3 regions of the Parabacteroides sp. AF18-52 genome follow, and region 1 is predicted to be linked to each of the others. Evidence: riboswitches for the same ligand, from Rfam matches in the RefSeq annotation. Region 1 holds a riboswitch; each other region holds the start of a gene.
What was found. Region 1 has a riboswitch for cobalamin ahead of DWX23_RS06095 (cysteine-rich CWC family protein). Riboswitches for the same ligand answer to the same signal wherever they lie in the genome.
Positions count from the first base shown of each region.

Region 2: linked by a shared signal. The riboswitch ahead of nrdD (anaerobic ribonucleoside-triphosphate reductase) and the one ahead of DWX23_RS06095 (cysteine-rich CWC family protein) in region 1 are both predicted to bind cobalamin.
Region 3: linked by a shared signal. The riboswitch ahead of DWX23_RS21995 (sirohydrochlorin cobaltochelatase) and the one ahead of DWX23_RS06095 (cysteine-rich CWC family protein) in region 1 are both predicted to bind cobalamin.

Region 1 covers NZ_QUGR01000002.1:635,831-640,096, forward strand. The annotation lists gene DWX23_RS06085 (biotin/lipoyl-containing protein) at 1-194, opposite strand, end outside; gene accC (acetyl-CoA carboxylase biotin carboxylase subunit) at 231-1,745, opposite strand; gene DWX23_RS06095 (cysteine-rich CWC family protein) at 1,747-1,962, opposite strand; cobalamin riboswitch at 2,021-2,303, opposite strand; gene DWX23_RS06100 (anaerobic ribonucleoside triphosphate reductase) at 2,591-4,266, shown strand, end outside.
Region 2 covers NZ_QUGR01000004.1:374,562-378,827, forward strand. The annotation lists gene nrdD (anaerobic ribonucleoside-triphosphate reductase) at 1-1,534, opposite strand, end outside; cobalamin riboswitch at 1,657-1,865, opposite strand; gene pgk (phosphoglycerate kinase) at 2,032-3,303, opposite strand; gene DWX23_RS10095 (NEW3 domain-containing protein) at 3,627-4,266, shown strand, end outside.
Region 3 covers NZ_QUGR01000021.1:60,547-64,812, forward strand. The annotation lists gene DWX23_RS21990 (PepSY domain-containing protein) at 1-388, opposite strand, end outside; gene DWX23_RS21995 (sirohydrochlorin cobaltochelatase) at 407-1,321, opposite strand; cobalamin riboswitch at 1,446-1,642, opposite strand; gene aspT (aspartate-alanine antiporter) at 1,783-3,480, shown strand; gene DWX23_RS22005 (bifunctional aspartate transaminase/aspartate 4-decarboxylase) at 3,661-4,266, shown strand, end outside.

The sequences.
Region 1 (4,266 bases):
TAACTTTTGCCCCCTTCTCCCCGGATCAGTTCGGCATTATACGAATTACCGTTGTGCAAAATAGAGCAGGCACCGTTCTCGGCCATCATAATATCGACTTCATAAGGGACACCGTCTATCGTCAACTGCACCTTATTCCCTTCCTTGCTGACCAGCGATACATCCGCCACTCTTTTTCCTATATGTATTTCCATAATGAATAATTTTCTAATATGCTAATGAGCCAATTATTAAATGCGCAAGACGCCTTTCTGAAGACCGAACTCACGCCAGCGGCTGATAGGACGGTTATCCGACGCCAACCCCGACTTGTTTTCCTCCAGGTTGATCAGATAATCGATATAGGCAGCGATCATAGCCACATTCTCGGTTTCCGTACCACTCTCACTTACCGGATGCTGTAATTGTTCCGCATTTTTCGCAATAAAAGAAGTATCATATTTCCCCTGTACAAAATCAGTCGTATCCATGATCCGGCGTAGATAGCTGATATTGGTTTTCAATCCGGTGATCTTGTATTCGTGCAGTACACGCCGCATACGTTCGATTGCATACTGGCGGTTAGTCGCCCATACGATCAGTTTGCCGATCATCGGGTCGTAATAAACCGGTATCTCATATCCTTCGTACACATAACTGTCCACACGGACACCGATGCCGTTCGGTTCCGTCAGTTGCCTGATCACACCGGGAGACGGCATAAATCCGGCTTCGGTATCTTCCGCACAGATACGGCATTCGATAGCATGGCCACGCTGGGCTATCTCTTCCTGACGGATATGGAGCGGCTCATCGTTAGCCACCCGGATCTGTTCTTTTACCAGGTCGACACCCAATACTTCTTCCGTGATAGGATGCTCCACCTGCAGGCGGGTATTCATTTCCAGGAAATAAAAATTCCGATGTTTGTCCACCAGAAACTCGATGGTACCTGCACCGGAATAATTAACGGCCTTTGCCGCAGCAACAGCTTTCTCTCCCATATCTTTCCGCAATTCAGCCGTAATAAACGGTGACGGGCTTTCTTCTACGATCTTCTGGTTACGCCGTTGTACCGAACATTCACGTTCGCAGAGATGGATCACGTTCCCGTGATTATCGCCCAGAATCTGAAATTCGATATGATGAGGCTCTTCCACAAACTTCTCCAGATAAACAGTATCGTCTCCAAAAGAAGAAAGAGATTCCGAACGGGCGGAATTATAGGCTTCCACCACCTCTTCCTCTTTATAAATAAGCCGCATCCCTTTTCCACCGCCGCCCATCGATGCTTTCAGCATCACAGGAAAACCGATCTCCTTACAAACCCGAACTGCCTCTTCCGCACTCTGCAACGGCTGCTGTGTTCCGGGAACTACCGGTACGCCGGCTTCGATCATACGTTTGCGGGCAGAGATCTTATCTCCCATCGCTTCCATCGTTTCAGGAGCCGGACCGATAAAAATAATCCCTTCTTCCTTACATCTCCGGGCAAAAGCGGCATTCTCCGAAAGAAAGCCATAACCGGGGTGAACAGCATCTGCCTTATGAAGTTTGGCTGCCTGAATAATTTTTTCAATATCCAGATAACTCTCTTTGGAGGCCGCAGGGCCTATCAGGCAAGCTTCATCGGCATAAAGCACGTGCCGGGCGGCCCGGTCGGCTTCCGAAAATACAGCCACAGACTGTATTCCCATCTCCCGGCAGGAGCGCATCACACGCACCGCGATCTCACCACGATTTGCGATCAATATTTTCCGTATCATATCAATGCTTTAAATGTTTATAGCGGGGATTCACCTCGCAGGCATAGAAATATTTCTTTATCTCATTCAAACAGGAATTGCATAAGCATCCCGGATAATGCATCTTTACATAAGCAAGCTGGAGCTCATCCAATTTCACAGGTGCACAATGACAGGCAGAGATATCGTCTACCCGGCATACAAAGGAGACCCCACAACGCGGACAATCTTTCTCCATAATCTGATAATTTTTGAAATAAACAATCTTTTCGAACCCGTATCCTAACCCACGAGGACATGAGCCTTTAATGAATGGCAGGTCTTCTGACTGACTCCCATTCTGAAGCCTTCCCGACGGAAAGTTGATAGTTGACATGTGACAGTTGACAGATAAATACGGACAGAAAAACTGTCTACTGTCAACTTTCCACAGTCAACTGAATCGTCAGTGGCATTAGTTGTTTTCAGAATGTTGAACGGAGCTTCACAGCAGCGGGACTGTCCGGGATTTACACCCGATTCCCTTTTAATCTGTATCACCCGACCAGATAATACAGAACCGATTCGGCGGCAAATGTAGAGAAAATATTACACATTTTACTCCAGATTGTGCATATTTTTTATTAGGACACATAAGAGGCTGATAATGCAATGGTTAGAAGAGAGCTCACACTTGACTATCCTTTTTGGAAAACATTTTCGACATAAAAAATATAAAAGTTTTCCACTTTTCTCTATTTCATATCTAATAATCAGAAGATTGACATAATTTAACTCGTTAAAAGTTTTCCAAAAAGAACACCATATACAGTTTAAGCATACCTTTGTTGGAGTAAAAACAACATAAATATATTATCAATTTTATCATGATACAAACAGTTATCAAACGGGATGGACGTATCGTCGGATTTAATGAGGAGAAGATAGTAACAGCGATACGAAAAGCCATGCTGCATACAGAAAATGGGGAGGATTTGCAGCTGATCCGCCAGATTACGGATCATATTTCATTCAAAGGAGAACCGCAAATGACAGTCGAAGCGATACAGGATGCAGTCGAACTGGAACTAATGAACAGTAGCCGTAAGGACGTTGCACAGAAATATATCGCTTACCGTAACCAGCGCAGTGTGGCCCGTAAAGCTAAAACACGCGATATGTTCCTGGAGATTATCAACATTAAATCGAACGATATCACGCGCGAAAATGCCAATATGAATGCAGATACTCCTGCAGGCATGATGATGAAATTCTCCAGTGAAACCACCAAACCGTTCGTCGACGATTACCTGTTGAGTGAAGAGGTAAAAGAGGCCGTTGCAAACAACTACCTGCACATTCATGATAAAGATTATTACCCGACCAAGAGCCTGACATGCGTTCAGCATCCACTGGACCGCATCCTTAAATATGGATTCTCTGCCGGACATGGCGAATCACGCCCGGCAAAACGCATCGAGACAGCCAGCATCCTGGGCTGCATCTCCCTGGAAACAGCTCAGAACGAAATGCACGGCGGACAGGCTATCCCCGCTTTCGACTTCTATCTGGCTCCTTACGTACGTAACAGCTTTATTGAAGAGATCAAGAACCTGGAAGACCTGAACGGCGTGGATTACTCACATCTGTATAATAAAGAACTGGACGACTATGTAACGCGTCCGCTGGATGGCCTGAGCGGTGACAAACGGATCATACAGCATGCTATTAATAAAACTGTCAGCCGTGTCCATCAGTCGATGGAAGCTTTCATTCACAATATGAACACCATTCATTCACGCGGTGGCAACCAGGTGGTGTTCAGCTCTATCAACTACGGCACGGATACTTCAGCCGAAGGGCGTTGCATCATTCGTGAGATATTGAAAAGTACTTATCGTGGTGTCGGCAACGGCGAAACGGCTATCTTCCCGATCCAGATATGGAAAAAGAAACGTGGCGTCAGCTATCTGCCGGAAGACCGCAACTATGACTTGTACGAACTGGCATGCAAAGTGACTGCCCGCCGTTTCTTCCCGAACTTCCTGAACCTGGATGCTACATTCAACCAGCATGAAGACTGGAAAGCGGACGATCCGCAACGCTATATGTATGAGGTAGCAACAATGGGATGCCGTACCCGCGTATTCGAGAATCGCTTCGGACCGAAGACTTCTATCGGACGCGGAAACATTTCTTTCTCGACTATCAACATCGTACGCCTGGCTATCGAATGTATGGATATCGAAGATAAAGAACTCCGCACCGCACGCTTCTTTGCCAAGCTGGACGAAATGCTGGAAATTACTGCACGCCAGTTGCATGAGCGTATGGAATTCCAGAAAACAGCTTATGCCAAACAGTTCCCGTTGCTGATGACTTCACTTTGGCTGGGTAGCGAGAAGTTAAAACCGACAGATACGATCGCTCCGGTTATCAACCAAGGAACACTGGGTATCGGATTCATCGGACTGGCTGAATGTCTGGTTGCCCTAACCGGCAAACATCATGGCGAAGACGCGGCTTCACAGGAGCTAGGTCTGAAAATTATCACTTATATGCG
Region 2 (4,266 bases), on a different contig from region 1:
TGTCATTGATTTCGATACCCATAAACTGGGCAGCTTCTACCAATCCGTTCACCCCGATCGTAAGATACTGGCGGTTCATATTAATATAACCGGCATCGAACAGGGGGAGCATGCCTTTGGATTGTAACTGTTTCAGATTCTCGTTGTAGGCCAACTGGACTTTATGTACGAGATCGATTACCTCTTCCAGGAAGAACGGATAAAGTATACCGGACTTCACAGCATGCTGTATGCAACGGTTCAGGTTGATTGTCAATACGCTTTTAGAACCGGTAGATACCCCTCCGGCTCCCAGCGTATAACTGAAACCGTTGTCTTGTATCTCGTTGCGCAAACGGCAACAACTGCTTAACGAATCGGCATTATCGCTCATATAAGTGAAGAAGGAGTGTCCTTCGGCATACATCTCGGCCGTAAAATCCCCGTATTCCTTATCGAGTACATCTCCATCTTTCGACAGGAGCGCCATAGTCTCGACCGGGAAGGTCAGAACGTTGCGGGTACGTTCTTTGTTGAACCATTTCATGAACCGCTTTTGCAACCAGTTTAACGAATCCCAGTCGGGCTTGTTGCCGTCAGGGAATACAAAATTCTCGAAAAGACTGTTGAAATAATATTTGTCATAATAGGCAATATTCCAAAATACAGCCTGGAAGTTTCTGGCACCGGTCGGCTGGTTGATAGAATAGACTATTTGTTCGAAACAGTCTGTAATCATTTTGTCTATTGTACGTTGCTTACTGGACGAGTCTACCACATCATCGGCGTGCCGGTAATAATCTTTTCCATATTCCAATCCGACGAAATAATTCATATACATCAGAAACTCGGGAGTTGCACATGCACCGCTCAACATGCTTGAAACGATGAATACCATATTGATGAAACCACCACAGAAAGATTTCAGATTGGTTGGGGCCGTAGAGTTGCCTCCCACGGAAGCTGTACCGCTTATCAGCCAGGGATACATGGTTATACTGGCACAATAGTTGGCAAGGTTCGTTTCATCATTCTTATAAATGAAATGGTGATTCAGCAGTTCCAGGTAACGGTCCGATACTTCTTTTCCGTACATATCTTTCAACCGGTCTGTCAGCAGGCGGCGGTTCAGGCGGATAAAGTTCGATTTCGGTAACTCACCTATCAGTGTGGCGATATTTTTATTCTCTACATTGGCATTAGCGTCGTATTTACTTCCGGTAGCCGGATTGGATGCATCACAATAATCCAGTAGAAAGCGCAGTTTATCCCTAACTTCCCGGTCTTCCAGATGTTTCTGACGGTATAGCATATATGACTTTGCTACCGCATAATAATGTTCTGCCATCAAAGCAACTTCCACCTGGTTCTGAATATCTTCCACACTTGTCCCTTCGCTGACACTGATGCGGCTGAGGATATTGGTTATTACTTCCTGGGTAGCGAAACTACCTACTGATAAAAATGCTTTAGCTATTGCATTTTTGATTTTGTCAAGTGAGAATACTTCTTTTTTACCATCTCTCTTGACAATAAAAATCTCCGTGCTGATCATACTTTTTATTTAAGATTAAACAATACTTCTGTTCATGCAGTTCCGCAATGATTCCCGGAGATAAAGTGATAAATGGATCTTATAAAGGATTCATACCACTGCTTTTCACCCGAAAGCGCTGGATTCTGTCTGATTGAAATGGCAGGTCTTCTGACTTGTTTCTGTTGTAACACCTTCCCGATCTGAGACCAGTGGCATACAGAGGTTACAACATTTTTCCTTTGCAGGAATAAAACTTACAGCTACGGGGATAGTCCCTGATTTTCACAGGATTCCCTTTTAATCTTCCTCACTGAATTGTGATTCGGAAACCATTGTCGATAACAAAGATATGAATTAATTCAATATTGCAAGGAGCCATATATGGCTATGTTATTCTTCCGTAATATATCCCGGATGGGATATTATGAGGTAGTGATTATAAAACAAGAAACTCCGGTGAAATCACTTCACCGGAGTTTTATATTTAATTAGGATATTATAAACAATATCTAAAATTATTTGTACGGTTCGCCTTTAACAGCAGCGATACCCGGCAGAACTTTGCCTTCGATAGCTTCCAGTAAAGCACCACCACCTGTAGATACGTAAGAAACTTCGCTTGCAATACCGAACTTGTTAACGCAAGCAACAGAGTCGCCACCACCAACAAGAGAGAATGCACCGTTCTTAGTAGCTTCAACTATAGCGTTACCTACTGCACGAGAACCGTCGGTGAAGTTTTCGAATTCAAATACGCCTGTCGGACCGTTCCAAAGGATAGTCTTAGACTTCTTGATAACGTCAGCGTAGATTTCAATAGTCTTAGGACCAATGTCAAGACCTTCCCATCCGTCAGGAATTTCGTTAACATTAGCATATTTTGTATTTGCGTCGTTGCTGAAAGCGTCAGCAATCTTTGCGTCGACAGCCAATACAAGGTTTACACCTTTTTCTTTTGCTTTCTTCATCAGGTCAAGAGCCAGATCCAACTTATCGTCTTCAACGATAGAGTTACCGATCTTACCGCCCATAGCCTTTGTGAAAGTATAAGTCATACCACCTGTTACGATCAGATTGTCTACCTTGTTCAACAGGTTTTCGATGATTTCGATCTTAGAAGAAACTTTAGAACCACCCATGATAGCAGTAAACGGACGAGCGATGTCGTTCATTACTTTTTCTACAGCTTTTACTTCTTTTTCCATCAGGTAACCGAACATCTTGTGGTCAGCATCGAAGTAATCAGCAATCAGAGCTGTAGAAGCATGAGCACGGTGAGCAGTACCGAATGCATCGTTTACATAGCAGTCTGCATAAGAAGCCAATCTCTTTGTGAATTCTTTCTGGCTTTCTTTTACTGCTTTTTTAGCAGCTTTCTTTTCGTCGTCTGTTGCATCTTCTGCCAAACCTCTTGGTTTGCCTTCTTCTTCTGCATAGAAACGAAGGTTTTCCAGCAATAAAGCTTCGCCCGGTTGCAGAGCTGCAGCCTTAGCGCCAGCTTCTTCACCAATACAGTCGTTAGCAAACTGAACTTCTACGCCCAGTAATTCAGATACACGACCCAAAATATGTTTCAGTGAAAATTTATCAGTAACGCCTTTCGGACGGCCCAGGTGAGAACCTATGATTACGCTGCCACCGTCTGCCAGGATCTTCTTAAGTGTAGGAAGAGCGGCACGAATACGAGTGTCGTCTGTGATGTTGAAGTTTTCGTCCAATGGAACGTTGAAGTCAACTCTAACAAATGCCTTTTTGCCGGCAAAATTGAAATTGTCAATTGATTGCATAACTCTTGTATTTAAATTTCTGTATAAAATGTCTTTCTTAGCGCTCGCAAACTTACACAAAAATATTTTATTTCAATGTTACATTTGCAGAATAATTCGGTCTGTTTAGCATACAAATGGCTTCTTTTGGGGGTGTATATATATAATGTATAGGGAAAGGCCCGTTTGTTGTCGCATTCATGACAGAGATTTACCAGATAGGAAAGGGAGGTACTTTTATGATAGCTTTTTTTTAATTCTTTTAAAAGTATCTAATACTCTCAGTATATATATTTGCCCCCGGCTAATAAGTAATCATTTTTGTATACTCTATAAAAATCATTATGAAAATGCAAATTAACTGTTTAAACCTATTATTTGTACTGTTATTGGGAATAATCCCTTGTAGTAAAGTCCACGCTGGTGATTCTGAAAAGAGCGTGATGTTGTATACTCCCTACACAAAGATAGCGGTTCCGCCGGGGGAGTCGATCGATTACAGTATTGACGTCATTAACAAGAGTGACGAAGTGAAAAACGCGACTATCTCTGTCGAGGGAATACCTCGGGGATGGAGTTATGAAGTAAAGTCCGGGGGATATTCGATCAGCCAGCTTTCGGTCCTTCCTGATGAGAAGAAGAATTTTTCCCTGAAAGTGGAAGTGCCGGTGAAAGTGAATAAGGGAACTTATAATTTTACGGTTTCGGCCGATGGTATGGCTAAGCTTCCGCTTACGATTACCGTTTCCAAGCAGGGAACTTATCAGACTGATTTTACAACAACTCAGCCGAATATGGAGGGTAACTCCAAATCTACTTTTACCTTTAATGCAACGATCAAGAACCGTACTGCGGAACAACAGCTTTATGCCCTGACGGCTGAAGTAGAAAGAGGTTGGAATGTGGTATTCAAACCAAATTATAAGCAGGCGACATCTGCGCAGGTTGAACCGAATGCTACTCAAAATATAACGATTGATATCA
Region 3 (4,266 bases), on a different contig from region 1:
TCGAATCCACACGCAGGATCGGAGATGAGCACCATTGTGCTGCAGTCCGCTCGATAGTTTCGTCATTTATTGCTTCGACTGGTTGCAGAGAGTCTGCATAGAGTGTTTCGGGCGTATTCTTTCCCCGAAAATGAACCACAGGCCGGTCAAAATACATTTCCATGGAGAGTGAACGGACCTGTGCTGAATCGGGAAGAACGGACAGAAGAGTTTCCATATCCGGCAAATTTCCGTCGATAACCTGTTGCCTTTCTAATTTATCCTGTTGTGATGCTCTGGGAAATGAATGATAGATCATTACTATACCTGAAAGAAACCACATCAGAAATAAGATACTCAGAAGTAATCCGAGTATCTTATGTGTAAGTTTTAGTATTTTTCTGAACATTTAGTTTTGTGCTTGAACTTAGTCCTTTTCAGCAGCGTATTGTTTTTTCTTTTCAGTGATATTGACCATTTTATGTTTGGCCGCAAACCTGGCATGATCGATGAATAGTTTCTGGATATCCGGATTTTGTCCTAATCCTTGCATAAAGACAGACACCTGGTAACCTTTGCTTTCCAGTTCCTGCTTCATATCGCCTGCTATATCGTTGTTGGCATGGTCGCCTGCTACAAACATAAAAGGCATCAGCAGTACTTTCTTTACACCGCTGGCATCCAGTTTGGCTACCATATCATCGAAAGAAGGATAGCCTTCTACGGTGGTTACATGGTAATCGGTATATCCTTTGGATTGCAGCATATAATCCATCATGGCGTACTGTGCCGTGGCTGGTGTATACGTTCCGTGTCCGACAAGAACCGTCGCGCCTTCTTTGGCTCCGTTCTTTGCTACGGCTGCTATCACATCTTCAAAGTCATGCGGTGTATAAAGCAGCGGGTTGCCGATACGTACCTCTTTGAAATTCTTTTCCAGCGGTGCAATGTCTTTGCGAAGCGATTCCATTTCCACCCCTTCGATAATGTTGGTAGACTGGATGAGGATATGAGTATATCCGTCTGCTTTCAGTTTTTCCAGCGCTTCGACCGGATTCAGTTTTTCGATACCGCGGGCTTTCAGGCGGCGTGCTACGATGCGGGAAGTGTAGGCTTCGCGTACTTCCATGTCTTTGAAGGCTTCTTGCGCTTTCCGGTTGATCGCGTCGATGGTGAGAGCACGGGTGTCGTCATACGTGGTACCGAAATGTACCATTAATAAGGCGGCTTTGTCACCCGGTTGCATGGAGGCCAGCATGTCGGATGCCTTGAAGTTCTCGCCGTCATGTGCCCAGCACATAGGTGCGAGCATACAAGCAATAAGTAATAGTAAATGTTTCATATAATGTAAATTAAAAGGTAACGAACGAATACGACAAGCCACAATACCGGCTGTCGGTAAACATTTTCTTTTATCAAAAAGAGATTGTCCGTATGTTTTATCATTCTCCTGACCCCGGGGGAATACGATATAAATAAACCTTGGCAGGTTTCCTGACTTGCCCGGAAAGCGACCTTCCCATCCTTGTATCGGACAGTGGTGTAAGAATGCTTTCCTTATTATCGGGCTTCACAGTAGCGGGCACTGTTCCGGATTCAAACCGGATTCCCTTTTATACGATTAACGGAATGTTATCGTATCACCAAAGCGGGGACAAAGATAGAAAATTATTTAAAATAAGATGGATTTTATATTCTCTTAATTGAATCGGCCGGAACAACTTCCTTGTGGATACTGTTCCATTTACCACAATAAAACCGGACATATCGTATGTCTTAATATTAACGCCAAACAATTAATATATGGAGTGGTTTGCAGATTTACTCAAACATTATCCGGAACTGGCCATTTTTCTTACACTGGCATTGGGCTTCTGGATCGGTAAATTTAAAATAGGGAAGTTTTCTTTGGGGACAGTTACCAGTGTTCTACTGGTCGGAGTATTGATCGGACAATTGCATATAGAGATCGGTGCACCAATTAAATCGGTATTCTTTCTTTTGTTCCTGTTTGCTGTCGGCTACAGCGTAGGACCGCAGTTCTTTCGGGGACTGAAGAAGGAAGGGCTTCCGCAGATGCTTTTTGCAGCATTGATGTGCCTGTTCTGTTTGTTCATTCCTTTCATTCTTGCCAAACTGATGGGATATAATGCGGGCGAAGCTGCCGGGTTACTGGCCGGTTCACAGACTATTTCGGCCGTATTGGGAGTAGCGGAAGATACGATCAATCAGGGAAGCCTGAGCGATGCCGATAAAACGGCTATGATCAACGTGATGCCGGTGGCTTATGCCGTGTCGTATATTTTCGGTACGGCGGGTTCTGCCTGGATCATGAGTGACGTGGCTCCCCGTCTGCTGGGTGGACTGGCATCCGTGAAAAAGGCTTGTAAAGAACTGGAGGCCAGGATGGGAAATGATGACGAAAGTGAGCAGCCCGGATTTATGCCTGCAGCACGTCCTATCACTTTCCGGGCTTATAAGATAAGCAATGACTGGTTCGGTGCCGGAAAGACCGTACAGGAACTGGAGGATTATCTGGAAGGTCAGGGGCGCCGCCTGTTTGTGGAGCGTGTCCGTATCAATAATGTTATTTATGATGTGAAGCCGGACCTGATGCTCCAGAAAGGAAATGAAGTTGTCTTGAGCGGACGGCGTGAGTTTGTGATCGGTGAGGAAGACTGGATAGGGGATGAAGTGAATGATATCGATTTGCTGGATTTTCCTGCAGAGACATTACCTGTATTGATCTCCCGCAAGAAGTTTGCAGGCATGACGGTGGCACAACTCCGCAAGGAAAAGGTGATGCATGGTGTCAGTATCAAGAGTATCAAACGTGCCGGGATCAGTATTCCGGTATTGGCTGCGACCCGGATCGATCCGGGCGATATGCTCGAACTGGTCGGGACAAAGCTGGAAGTGAATGAGGCGGCTGCTACTTTGGGATATGCCGATCGACCTACGAACCAGACGGATATGATCTTTGTCGGGTTGGGTATCTTTATCGGTGGTATAATCGGTTCGCTGGCTATCCACTTCGGGGATATTCCTGTCAGCCTGAGTACGAGTGGCGGGGCGTTGATTGCCGGGTTGGTATTCGGATGGCTTCGCTCCAAACATCCGACATTCGGACGCATTCCGGAGCCTTCACTTTGGGTGTTGAATAATGTCGGACTGAATATGTTCATTGCCGTGGTCGGGATTACGGCAGGTCCGAGTTTTGTGACCGGGTTTAAGGAAGTAGGGGTGAGCCTGTTTGTTATCGGCGCTTTGGCAACGACTATCCCGTTGATTGCCGGTGTCCTTATGGGACGTTATCTCTTTAAATTCCATCCGGCCATCACTCTTGGCTGTACTTCCGGTGCACGAACGACAACTGCCGCCCTCGGTGCCGTGGAAGATGCGGTGGAGAGCCAGACACCGGCATTAGGTTATACTGTTACCTATGCGGTAGGTAATACTCTTTTAATTATCTGGGGAGTAGTAATCGTGTTGTTGATGTAGGGATAACGGGCCAGTGCCATTACTATGGCAAGACTCTGCCATGCCTTTGGCACAACTCTGCCACTACTATGGCATAACTCTGCCACTAGAGTGGCACTGGCTTCGGCTTAGGAGAGAACATACTCTTTTCATAAGAGTAAATCTGGTAAAAACAAGCATTAATTATACATTATATATAATATGGAAGATAAAAAGAAAATCGTAGTTACCCGTGAATACGAAAAGAAGATGTCGGAGATCAGTCCATTCGAATTAAAAGATATCCTGATCGACCTGGCCGATGAAAGTGCACGTAAAAGCACACACATCATGTTGAATGCCGGACGCGGCAACCCGAACTGGATCGCCACCACACCCCGCGAAGCCTTTTTCCTGCTTGGCCAGTTCGGTTTGGAAGAATGCCGCCGGGGGACTAAGCTGGAAGATGGAATGGTCGGCCTTGCCGGTGTTCCCCAGAAACCGAGTATTGCCTATCGTTTCCGGGAGTTCCTCGATAAGCACGAGGGAACGCCGGGTTCCAAGCTTTTACGCGATACTTATAATTATATGGTACGTGAAAAAGGTATCGATGAAAATGATCTCGTCCATGAATGGGCGGAAGGTGTAATAGGTGATCAGTATCCGATCCCCGACCGTATCTTGAAATATACGGAAGTCCTAGTCCGTGACTATCTGGATCAGGCTCTTTGCAACAACCTTCCCCCTGAAGGGAAATTCGACCTGTTTGCTACTGAAGGCGGAACGGCAGCCATGTGTTACATTTTTGATTCCCTGCAACAGAACTTC